One region of the Bradyrhizobium sp. HKCCYLRH3097 genome, then DNA from elsewhere that is predicted to be linked to it. Evidence: riboswitches for the same ligand, from Rfam matches in the RefSeq annotation. Region 1 holds a riboswitch; the other holds the start of a gene.

Region 1 (5,112 bases):
CGCGCGACTGGATGCTGGAGAACAAGGTCAACCAGACCTCGTTCAAGGCGACCCGCGCCAAGCTTGCCCAGCACCCGATCGAGGAAGTCGGCGCCCGCCTGCGCGACATGATGCCCTGGATCAAGAAGGGCGCGCTGGTCGACAAGTCGAAGAACTGAGGTCTTGCGGCGAAACCGAGAAATGAAAACGGCGGGCAGAGGCCCGCCGTTTTTGTTTGGGGTCGTTGAAGGCCCGCCGGCGCGTTCAGGACGCCGCGCGGCGCGACGCCACCGGCGTCAGCAGGCGGACGATCTCGCTGACGGCGACGAGGCCGACCAGCCAGGCGGCGCTGGTCAGGCCGAGGCGGGCGACGATCGGGAGCGCGAAGCTCGCGGCGCCACCGAGTGCCGGCGTGGCGGCCAGCAGCACCAGCTCATAGGCGGCGTAGGCACTGAGGAGCGCGACGGCAAGCGCGACCGTCGCTGGTGCTGTGCGCAAGGTCGCCAGGGCCATGCGGGCCACAACGGTGGCGCTGAGCGCCGCGACGCCGATCATGGCGCCCCAGGACAGGGTGTTGGCATCGACCGGATAGTGCAGCGCGCCGAAGCCGATGCCCTGGTTGACCAGCCAGGCGCCGAGCATCACCGGCAGCGCTGCGCGCAGCGGCAGCATGGCGGCGGCGATCACGGCGAAGGCCGCAAACGGCGTCGCGCAGGCGAACACGAAGCTCGCCAGCGCGCAGGCCCCTGTCAGCAGCGCGAAGCAGAACGCAGCGGCATGCCGTTGCGGAACGGGCGCGAGGCGAGCCTCCGAACCAGACCGGGCGAGGATGTCGAGAGTCATGGAACATCTCCTTCTGTTGCGATTGTAGTCCATTTCGGCAACTTCTGTCAGCCGCCGGGAGGTTGGTCGGCAGCGTCACTGCACGCCGAAGCTCGCCACCCGAATGCCGCCGAACACGCCGAAGCCCGGCGCGAGGAATCCGGTCGGGTTCTGGTAGTGATGGTTGAAGAGGTTGTCGATCCGGCCGAACAGCTTGACCTGGTCGGACAGCGCGTAGTCGCTGCGCAGGTTGACGACCGTATAGCCGGGCGCGACGAGGCCCGTGGTCATGCCGTCGCGGCTGACGTCGAGCCAGTCGCCGATGTGCAGCAGCGTCGCTGACAGCGTCAGCGCATCGATCGGCCCCCATGTCGCGGTGGCGCTCCATTTCTCCTTCGGCCGCCGCAACAGCTGCAGGCCGGTGGCCGCATCGACCGCGCGGGTGAACGTGTAGTCCGCACGCAGCGAGATCCGGTCGGTGAGATCAGCGCTCACGAAGCTCTCGGTGCCTTCGGTGGTCGCGAGGCCGACATTGGCGTAGGAGGTGAAGGTCGCGTTGAAATTGATCAAGTCGGTGATGCTGTTGTGGAAGTAGGTCGCGCCGAAGCGGAGACGATCGTCGAACAGCGGCTGCTCGAAGCCGGCGTCGTAGCCGGTGCTCTGCTCCGGCCGGAGGTTGGGATTGGCGAAGAAGTTGAACGCCGGAAAATCCTGGTGCAACTGGCTCAGGGTCGGCGCCTTGAAGCCGGTGCCGTAGCTCGCCTTCAGCTTGGTCTCGGTCACCGGCAGGATCACCGCCGGCGCGATCCGGTAGGTGCCATGGCCGCCGAACTGGTCGTTGACGTCGTTGCGCAGGCTCGCCACCACGAACCAGCGCTTCACGAACTCGGTCTGCAGCTCGACGAAGCCGGCCTTGTTGCCATTCTCGGCCGAGAGGTCGGCGGTCTTCAGCCGCTCGGTCTGCTGCTCCAGGCCGACGACGAGATTGTTATGCGGCGCCAGCTCGGTCACCGCGTGCCAGTCATACTTGATGCGCTCGCCGGTCGCGACCGCCGCCACCGGATTGCCAGCCGTCAGGTCGGACGACCGGTCGTTCACATAGTTGACGCCGAAGTAGTTCCGGATGCGGCCGCCGAGCAGCGACCACACGGCTTCCTGGCGTGTTGCAAGCTGGTGGACGGTGTGGTTGCTCTGGGCCGCGTCGGGAAAGCTCGGAAAGCCGCTGTCGCCGGTGAACAGCAGCGTCGCGTCGGTGTATCGAATCACCGAGTTCAGCGTCCAGGCCTCGTTGAGGTCGACGCCCAGCTTGGCCGAGGCGGTGACGTTGTCGTAGGCATTGCCGATCGCCTTCTGCCCCGCAGGCAGCAGCTGCCACGGGGTCACCGGAACGTCGCCGGCGTGCAGATGCGCGACATTGACCGCGTAGTTGACATTGTTTTGTGAGCCGCTGACGCCGGCTGACTGGTTGAAGGTCTTGAACGAGCCGCTCTCGACCGAGGCGGTCGCGCGCGCCGGGCCCTCGCCCTTGCGCGTGATCACCGAGATCACCCCGCCGATCGCATCCGAGCCGTAGAGCCCGCTCTGCGGCCCGCGCAGCACCTCGAACTGCTGGATGTCGGCGGCGAGCAGATGCGCGAAGTCGAACGCGCCATTGCCGTTGGTGACATCGCCGACGTCGATGCCGTCGATGAAGAGCTTGGTGTGATTGGCGTTGGTGCCGCGCATGAAGACGTTGGTCTGGCCGCCCGGGCCGCCGGCCTGCACCACGTTCAATCCGGGGATCGTGCTCAGGATGTCCGGCACCGTGCGGGCCTGCTGCGCGGCGATGTCCTTGTCGGTCACCACGGTGATCGCATTCGCGACATGGGCGACTGGCGTGACGACGCCGGTCGGGCTGACGGCGACGGGGGGGCTGGCCGGCGCGGCCGGCTTTGCCGCCGGCACCTGCTGATGCGCGGCGCTGCCGGTTCTGCGGGGGATGGCTGGTTTCTGAGCGATCGGCTCGCGCGGCGGGTCGACCTCAACCGGGGGCAGAAGGTCGGGGGAGGTGGATTGCTGCGCTGCTGTGGGCGAGGGGCCGAGCAGGGCGAATGACGAGAGGACGCAGAACGACGACAGAAGGGCGCGGCTGCGCCTGGCATGGGGAACGGGAGACACGAGGAACCTCGGCATGACGTCAGTGGCACGTCACCGCGAACGAGGTCTCATGCAGGCCTTCGCAGGCCTGCCTGAAAACGATGCCAATAACGCCCCGACCGGCATCCTCGCGTGTGACCACGGCTGACGGCAGGTCTCCTGGCTCGCGGGTCATCACCTTCACGTCGCCTTCCCGGGACCGAGATTTCCCAGTGGCCTTTGACGCGAGATTCGCCGCTTACAGTTGCGGGGGCAGCTGCGGCCTTCAGTCACGTCCCTTGCGAGACGCATCCGGCACCGCATTCCCTTTTGAGCCCCGGTCGAGGGGCACCGTCGCGATCACCGTAGGAGTGCGGGCGCACCAAAGTCAATCCGGCGCCCGGCGATCTCCTGGCGATAACGCTGGCCGGTCGGCTTGGTGATGCCCGGCCGCCTGCGACAGCCATAGCCGTCGTCCCTGCGTTCGCAGTGACCCATAGCCACCGGCGGTCGTGTGGCGAAGGACGACGATCAAGACATTTTCCGCCAATTCACATCACGCGGTATGGGTCCCTGCGTTCGCAGGGACGACAGCGGAGTGCGAGTCGTTGCTGATGAGGATTGCGTCTTGTGAACACCCGCTCACTTCTCGACCTTGTTGTGCACCATCCAGAATCGCAGCGTGCGCTGGGCGGTGTCGAGCGACAGGCGGCCGTAGTCGCGTTCCGCGAGCTTGAGCGTGTCGCTGTCGATGGCGTGCTTGATCGGCCGGTGGGTCAGGATTTTCGCCACCACCGACCAGGCCAGCCCGGCGGCACGGCAGGGGATCAGCACGATGTCGGTGCGCGGACCTTCGAGCACCTTGGCCATCATCTCGGTCGGGACGTTGTTGAGCAGGCCGAGTGCGGCGGAAACCTCGCCGAAGCGGCGGGTCTCGGCGAAGAAGGCGATGGCGGCATCGTTGAGCTCGTTCAGCCCCTTCATGCGCTTGACGGCCTCTTCGGCCAGCGTGAAGTCGCGCCCGACCAGGCCGCCGTCGCTGCGCGCAACGTCGGCGATCGCCTTGAGGATCTTCTTGATCTCCTGTTGCAACGCCGGCGGCGCCGAGGCCATCAGCCTGGCGCGCACGGCTTCGGTCGCGCGGCGCAGGAGGTCGCGCAGGTGCTTGGTGGGCAGGTCGACGCGCAGCCCGATGATCTCGGACAATTCGTCGTCGTCCTCGGCATGCGCCATCATCCCGGAATAGCCGGACTCGGAGAAGCGCGCGGTCTGGTTGTTGGCGAGCTTGCGGATCACCCGGCGCTCGCCGCGGTCGACGATGATGTCGGTCACCGCCTCGGTCAGATGCGGACGGCTGGAGATCGCCATCAGGTGATCCTGGCCCTTGGTCGCCGCGACCTCCACCAGCGTATGCTCGGTGAGCCGGCTCGAGTGCATCAGCACGTTCTCGGCCACCGAGATTTCGTCGTCGCGGGCGAGCTGCTGGATCAATTCGACGGGCGCGTAGTCGACCGGCGCGAGATGCTTGCTGAGTTCGGCCCGCGCGCGGGTCTCGACCCGCGAGACCAGCATGCACAGCACGTTGTCGAATACCTTGATCTGGTCCTCGCTGAGGCGTTCGCCGTCATGCAGGAACAGGTTGGTGACTTGGCGCAGCGTGTTGACGCGCTTCGCCGAGGTGCCGCTGCGGACGGCCTCTTCGAGTTCGGTGATGATGGAGTCTTCTGAAGGCGGAAGCTGTTCTGGCTGTGACACGATCGCGCTCGTTTGTCCCGGATTGCCGGAGCGACAGCAACGCGATTGTGATCCGCTGCAAGGCTTTCGGCCCGAGCAGTTTTCGGCACGGGCGATAACAATGCGTTAGGGGCCGAAGGCGTAGTACTCCGGAGAAACACGGATACGGAAAATTAAGGCGATACGCATAGAGGGGAAGACGGGCCGGAGCCCGGTCTTTCGGAGATTCGCCGGACGATCGATGCAATGAGGTGCGAACACCTCCCCGCAGACGCGGCGACGACAGGCCAGCGAAGCGGAAAGGTTAATGATCCCATAAGGTCACAAACCTTCCTTCATCCAATTTGCTCGCTGCCCTCGATCTCACGTCAGCTGTCATCCTCCCAAGCCTTGAAACTTAAATCCCATTCTTGCCGCGGCCATTTTGCCGACGCGTCGTGCGGTGCGTAGTGTCACCCGATG
Region 2 (5,112 bases), on a different contig from region 1:
CAGCCGGATCGACGGATCCGCCATCAGCTCCTTAGCCTTCGCCCAGGCGCGCTCGGCCGCGGCGACGTCGCGCGCACGATCCTGCGTCTCCCACGTAAAGCCTTCCCCGAGCGTGTGCCACGACACCTGATCGCCGAACTTCTCGATCGCCTTGCGCTCGCCGGTTTCCCACGCACCTTTGCCGAACTGCACGACGCCGATGCGAAAGCCGCGGCCGAGTGCGCGCAGCATCAGGCCCCACGCCGCCGTCGATTTGCCCTTGCCCTTGCCGGTGTGAACGATCAGCAGGCCCTTCTCCACGGTCTTGGAGGCGACCTCGGCATCCTGCACCGCCTTGCGGTTCTCCATCTTCGCCTTGTGGCGTGAATCGTCGGCGCTTCCGGTCATCGGCATTGTCTCCTCGTCACTTCAACGTCAGCGGCAGTCCCGCCGCCATCAGGATCACGCGATCCGCTAAGGCCGCGATGTCCTGGTTCAGTCGCCCCTGGGCATCGCGAAAGGCGCGTGCGAGCGCGTTGTCCGGCACGATGCCCAGTCCGACCTCATTGGACACGGCCACGATCGGGCCATGCGCGTTCCTGAGCGCGTCGATCAACTCGGCTGATCTTGCCGCCACGTTCATGTCGGCGAGCATCACGTTGCTGAGCCAGAGCGTCAGGCAATCGATCAGCATCGGTACGCCCGATTCTCCGCTGGCCCGCACGAGACCCGCGAGATCATGCGCCGTCTCCAGCGTCTGCCATCCCTCGGCGCGGCGCGCCTTGTGCTGGGCGATCCGGTCGGTCATTTCGGCGTCGAAGGCCTGCGCGGTCGCAACATAGGTCCAAGGCGCGGGAAGGGCGGTGACGAGGGCCTCGGCATGGCGGCTCTTGCCCGAGCGCGCACCGCCGAGCACCAGCGTCAGGCGCGGCAGGGCGGGATGCGGCGGGGCGGGGACCATGGGGACGATTCCGATTGACGGGCTTTGGTGCGACCCGTATCTAACAGATGACGGTTCTCCGAAAGGAGAGATTTAGGGAACACGGTGCGGGTTCTTGACCCAAAGCCGTGGCTGCCCCCGCAACTGTAATCGGCGAGTGTGCGGCCAAGACACCACTGGGAAACCGGGAAGGTGGCTTCATGCGGTGACCCGAGAGCCAGGAGACCTGCCGTCGACATTGCTGTTGGCCGACCCGTCGCGCGGGGAGTCGCGATGCTGGTTCTGATCCCGCCGGGATGGGCGGGGTGCCGTCGGATGCAGCGCATCGTCCGGTCCTCTGGGGAGCCGGCAAGCGACGGAGACGGCCATGAAGTTGACCCGTACCACGACCTTTGCAGCCGCGAGCCTGATGCTGCTCGCCACCGATCCCGCCTTCGCGCATCACATGATGGGTGGCAAACTGCCGCAGACGTTTGCGCAGGGGATGCTGTCCGGCCTCGGCCATCCTGTCATCGGAATCGACCATCTGGCGGCGATCGTGGGCGCGGGCATCGTTGCAGCGCTTCTGGGCCGCGGCTTCGCGCCGGTGCTCGCCTTCACCACCGCGATGATCGCGGGCGTCGGCCTTCATGTGGCCAAGGCCAACATCCCGGCTGCCGAGCTGCTGGTCGGCCTGACCACCGTCGTGGTTGGGCTGGTGGTGGTGATGCGTGGCCGTTTCGGTGTGCTGCCCGTCGCCGGCCTGTTCGCCGTGACCGGCCTCGTCCATGGATATGCGCTGGGCGAATCGATCGTCGGGGCCGAGAACACCCCGCTCGGGGCCTATCTCGTCGGTCTGCTCGTGATCCAGACCATCATCGCCGCCGGCGCGTTCCTCGGCACCAGGCTGCTGTCGGCGAAGGCCAAGACGGCTGCGCCGCTGGCGCTGCGGCTCGCGGGCGCTGCCATCGTGCTGGTGGGTGGGGTCGCCGCGGCGACCGCGGCTGGCGTGATCGGCTGATTGATGACCGCATCGGAGACTGGTGAGACGACGCTGTTCGTCTGCGTCACCTGCCGTTCGCAGGGGACGGAACCTACGCCGCCTGATCAGCCGCGGGCCGGAGCCCGTTTGCTCGCCGCGATCGAGACGTTGCCGACCGCGCAGCGCGCCGGTGTCACCGTTGTCGGTGTCGAGTGTCTGTCGAACTGCAATCGTGCGTGCACGGTTGCGGTGACGGCGCCGGGCAAATGGACCTATGTGCTCGGCGCCCTCGATCCGGATCTGCATGCGCGGGATGTGCTGACATTTGCGCAACTGCATCAGCGCCATGACGCCGGCCTGCCGGCCTGGCGCGAGCGTCCCGAATACATTCGCAAGAACACCGTCGCGCGCGTGCCTGCGCTGTCAGCGCCACGCTGAAAACGAGAGATCGTATCGCCATGACGAAGTCGTTCGCCAAGACGCCTTGCACCATCGTCACCGGTTTCCTCGGCGCCGGCAAGACCACGCTGGTGCGCAACCTGATCGAGACCGCGAACGGTCGCCGGCTCGCCATCATCGTCAACGAGTTCGGCGATGTCGGCATCGACGGCGACATCCTGAAGGGTTGCGGCGTGCCGGATTGTCCGGAGGATCGCATCGTCGAGCTGTCGAACGGCTGCCTGTGCTGCACCGTTGCCGATGATTTCGTCCCCGCGCTCAGGAGCCTGCTGGATCAGAAGGAGCCGCCTGAGCATATCGTGATCGAGACCTCGGGGCTGGCGCTGCCGAAGCCGCTGGTGCAGGCCTTCAACTGGCCCGAGATCGCGACGCGCGTCACCGTCGACGGCGTCGTTGCGGTCGTCGATGGTCCGGCGGTGGTCGCGGGACGCTTCGCCGACGATCCCGAAGCGCTCGCCGCGCAGCGCGCCACCGATGCGTCGCTCGATCACGACAATCCGCTGGAGGAGGTCTACGAGGACCAGCTGCTGTGCGCCGATCTCGTCGTGATGAACAAGAGCGACCTGATGAGCGAGGAGCAGCGCAAGGACGTCGCCGCCGAGATCGCGGCGAAGGTGCAGCGTGCCGTCAAGGTGATCGCGACGGAGCACGGCAGGCTGTCGGCTTCGGTGCTGCTCGGGCTCGGTGCCGCCGCGGAGGACGATCTCGCGGCCCGGCCGTCGCATCACGACAACGAGGCCGAGCACGATCACGACGATTTCGAGAGTTTCGTGCTTGACGTTCCGGCGCAGGCTTCGCCCGATGCGCTCGTCGACCGCATCGCGGCCGCCGTCGACGCACATGATGTGTTGCGGGTGAAAGGGTTCGTGGAAGTCGCCGGCAAGCCGCTGCGCCTCCTGGTGCAGGCCGTGGGTAGCCGCATCCAGCATCAGTTCGAGCGCCCGTGGCGCTCGGGCGAATCGCGGCAGGGGCGGCTGGTGATCATCGGCGAGCGCGGCCTCGATGCCGCTGCCATCCAGAGCCTGATCACAGGATAGGCGTTACCGATGCACCTGCTGGCGACGACGGGCGCGGATCTCGACGACCTCGAACAGGCCGTGGATCTTGCACAGTCGCCGGCCGAGATCGTCGTGCTGTCGTTCTCGGACACCGACCTGTCGGCGCTGGCCGAAGCCTGGACCGCGTCGTCAGATGAGCTGCCGAGCCTGCGCCTCGCCAGCTTGAAACGGCTGAAGCATCCGATGTCGGTCGATCTCTATGTCGACCGCGTCGTGCTGGGCGCGCGCGCCGTCGTCGTGCGCTGTCTCGGCGGGCTCGACTATTGGCGGTACGGGCTGGAGCGCATCGCATCGGTCTGCCGCAGCCGCCACATCCTGTTCGCGGCACTGCCGGGTGACGATCGCGCCGACGACAGGCTTGCTGAGCTCTCGACCTTGCCGCAGGACGCGACCTCGCGTCTCTACGGTTATCTGCACGAGGGCGGTGTCGGCAATGCGCGCGAGGCCCTGCGCTATCTCGCGACGCTGCTCGGGCGCGACGCGCAGTTTGCCGAACCGATCGCGATCGGTTCGATCGTCGGCTTCATGCCCGATCGCGGAGCCGTCGGCATCGATGATCTCTGCAGCCATGATGATGCGCGGCCGAGCGCGCTGATCGTGTTCTACCGTGCGAGCCTGCTCGCTGCCGATACGGCCGGGATGGCTGAGCTGATGCGGGCGATCGAAGCCAAAGGGCTGGCGGCAGTCGCGGTCGCGGTGACCAGCCTGAAGGATCCCAATATCGGGGATGCACTGGCGCGACTCGTCCAGCGCCGGCGTCCTGCGATCATTTTGAACGCCACCGCGTTCTCGGCGCTGCGCGACGACGGCACCACGGTGCTCGACGTGGCCGATGCACCAGTTCTGCAAATCATCCAGGCGCAGAGCACGGAAGAGGCTTGGGCTTCCTCGGCGCGCGGACTGTCGCCGACGGACCTTGCGATGAATGTCGTGCTGCCGGAGCTCGACGGCCGGCTGTTGGCGCGCCCGATTGCGTTCAAGGGCGAGGCGCCGGCGGATGAGCGTCTGCAGTTCAGCGCGATGCGCTATGTGCCTCAACGGGACCGCATTGCTTACGTCGCGCAGCTGGCGGCGCGATGGGCGCAATTGCGGGGGCTGCCGGCCAGCGAGCGGCGCGTGGCGCTGGTGCTCTCCGATTATCCGTCGCGCGGCGGCCGCCGCGGCTACGCCGTCGGTCTCGACACCGGCGCAAGCGCAGCCGCCATTGCGCGGCTGTTGGCGGAGGCGGGGTACGATATCGGCCGTGTGGCGCCGACCGCGGACGATATCGAAACGCTGCTGCGGGACGAGGCAGATCAGCTCGTGGTGCCGCTCGCGGCCTATCGGTGTGCTCTGGTGCTGTTGCCGGACGACCTGCAGCGTGCGCTACATGACATCTGGGGAGAGGCGGAAGCGGACCCGGCGTTCCGGGATGGCGCCTTCCATTTTCCGGTGCTGCGTGCGGGAAAACTCCTGATCTTGTTGCAACCGGATCGTGGCAGTCGCGCCGATCGCAAGTCCGGTTATCACGACACCAGCGTGCCGCCGCGGCACGCCTATGTCGCGCTCTATGCATATCTGCGAGAGGCCGAGCGGATCGATGCGCTGATCCATCTCGGTGCGCATGGCACGCTGGAATGGCTGCCGGGCAAGGCGCTGGCGCTGTCAAATGCCTGCTGGCCGGAGGCCGTGCTGGGCCCGCTGCCGGTGATCTACCCCTTCATCGTCAACAATCC

The links. A riboswitch is a leader RNA that binds a small molecule or an ion and turns the genes downstream of it on or off. The one in region 1 is predicted to bind cobalamin.
Region 2: another riboswitch for cobalamin. It lies ahead of ACQR0U_RS31850 (HupE/UreJ family protein); the one in region 1 lies ahead of ACQR0U_RS09585 (TonB-dependent receptor plug domain-containing protein).

Annotation. Positions count from the first base shown of each region.
Region 1 covers NZ_JBNPTX010000003.1:123,764-128,875, reverse strand. Annotated here, with positions in the region: gene ilvC (ketol-acid reductoisomerase) at 1-158, shown strand, start outside; gene ACQR0U_RS09590 (hypothetical protein) at 244-822, opposite strand; gene ACQR0U_RS09585 (TonB-dependent receptor plug domain-containing protein) at 898-2,973, opposite strand; cobalamin riboswitch at 3,070-3,287, opposite strand; gene ACQR0U_RS09580 (DUF2336 domain-containing protein) at 3,559-4,671, opposite strand.
Region 2 covers NZ_JBNPTX010000021.1:15,453-20,564, forward strand. Annotated here, with positions in the region: gene cobO (cob(I)yrinic acid a,c-diamide adenosyltransferase) at 1-387, opposite strand, end outside; gene cobU (bifunctional adenosylcobinamide kinase/adenosylcobinamide-phosphate guanylyltransferase) at 404-940, opposite strand; cobalamin riboswitch at 975-1,167, shown strand; gene ACQR0U_RS31850 (HupE/UreJ family protein) at 1,287-1,919, shown strand; gene ACQR0U_RS31855 (DUF1636 domain-containing protein) at 1,923-2,318, shown strand; gene cobW (cobalamin biosynthesis protein CobW) at 2,339-3,376, shown strand; gene cobN (cobaltochelatase subunit CobN) at 3,386-5,112, shown strand, end outside.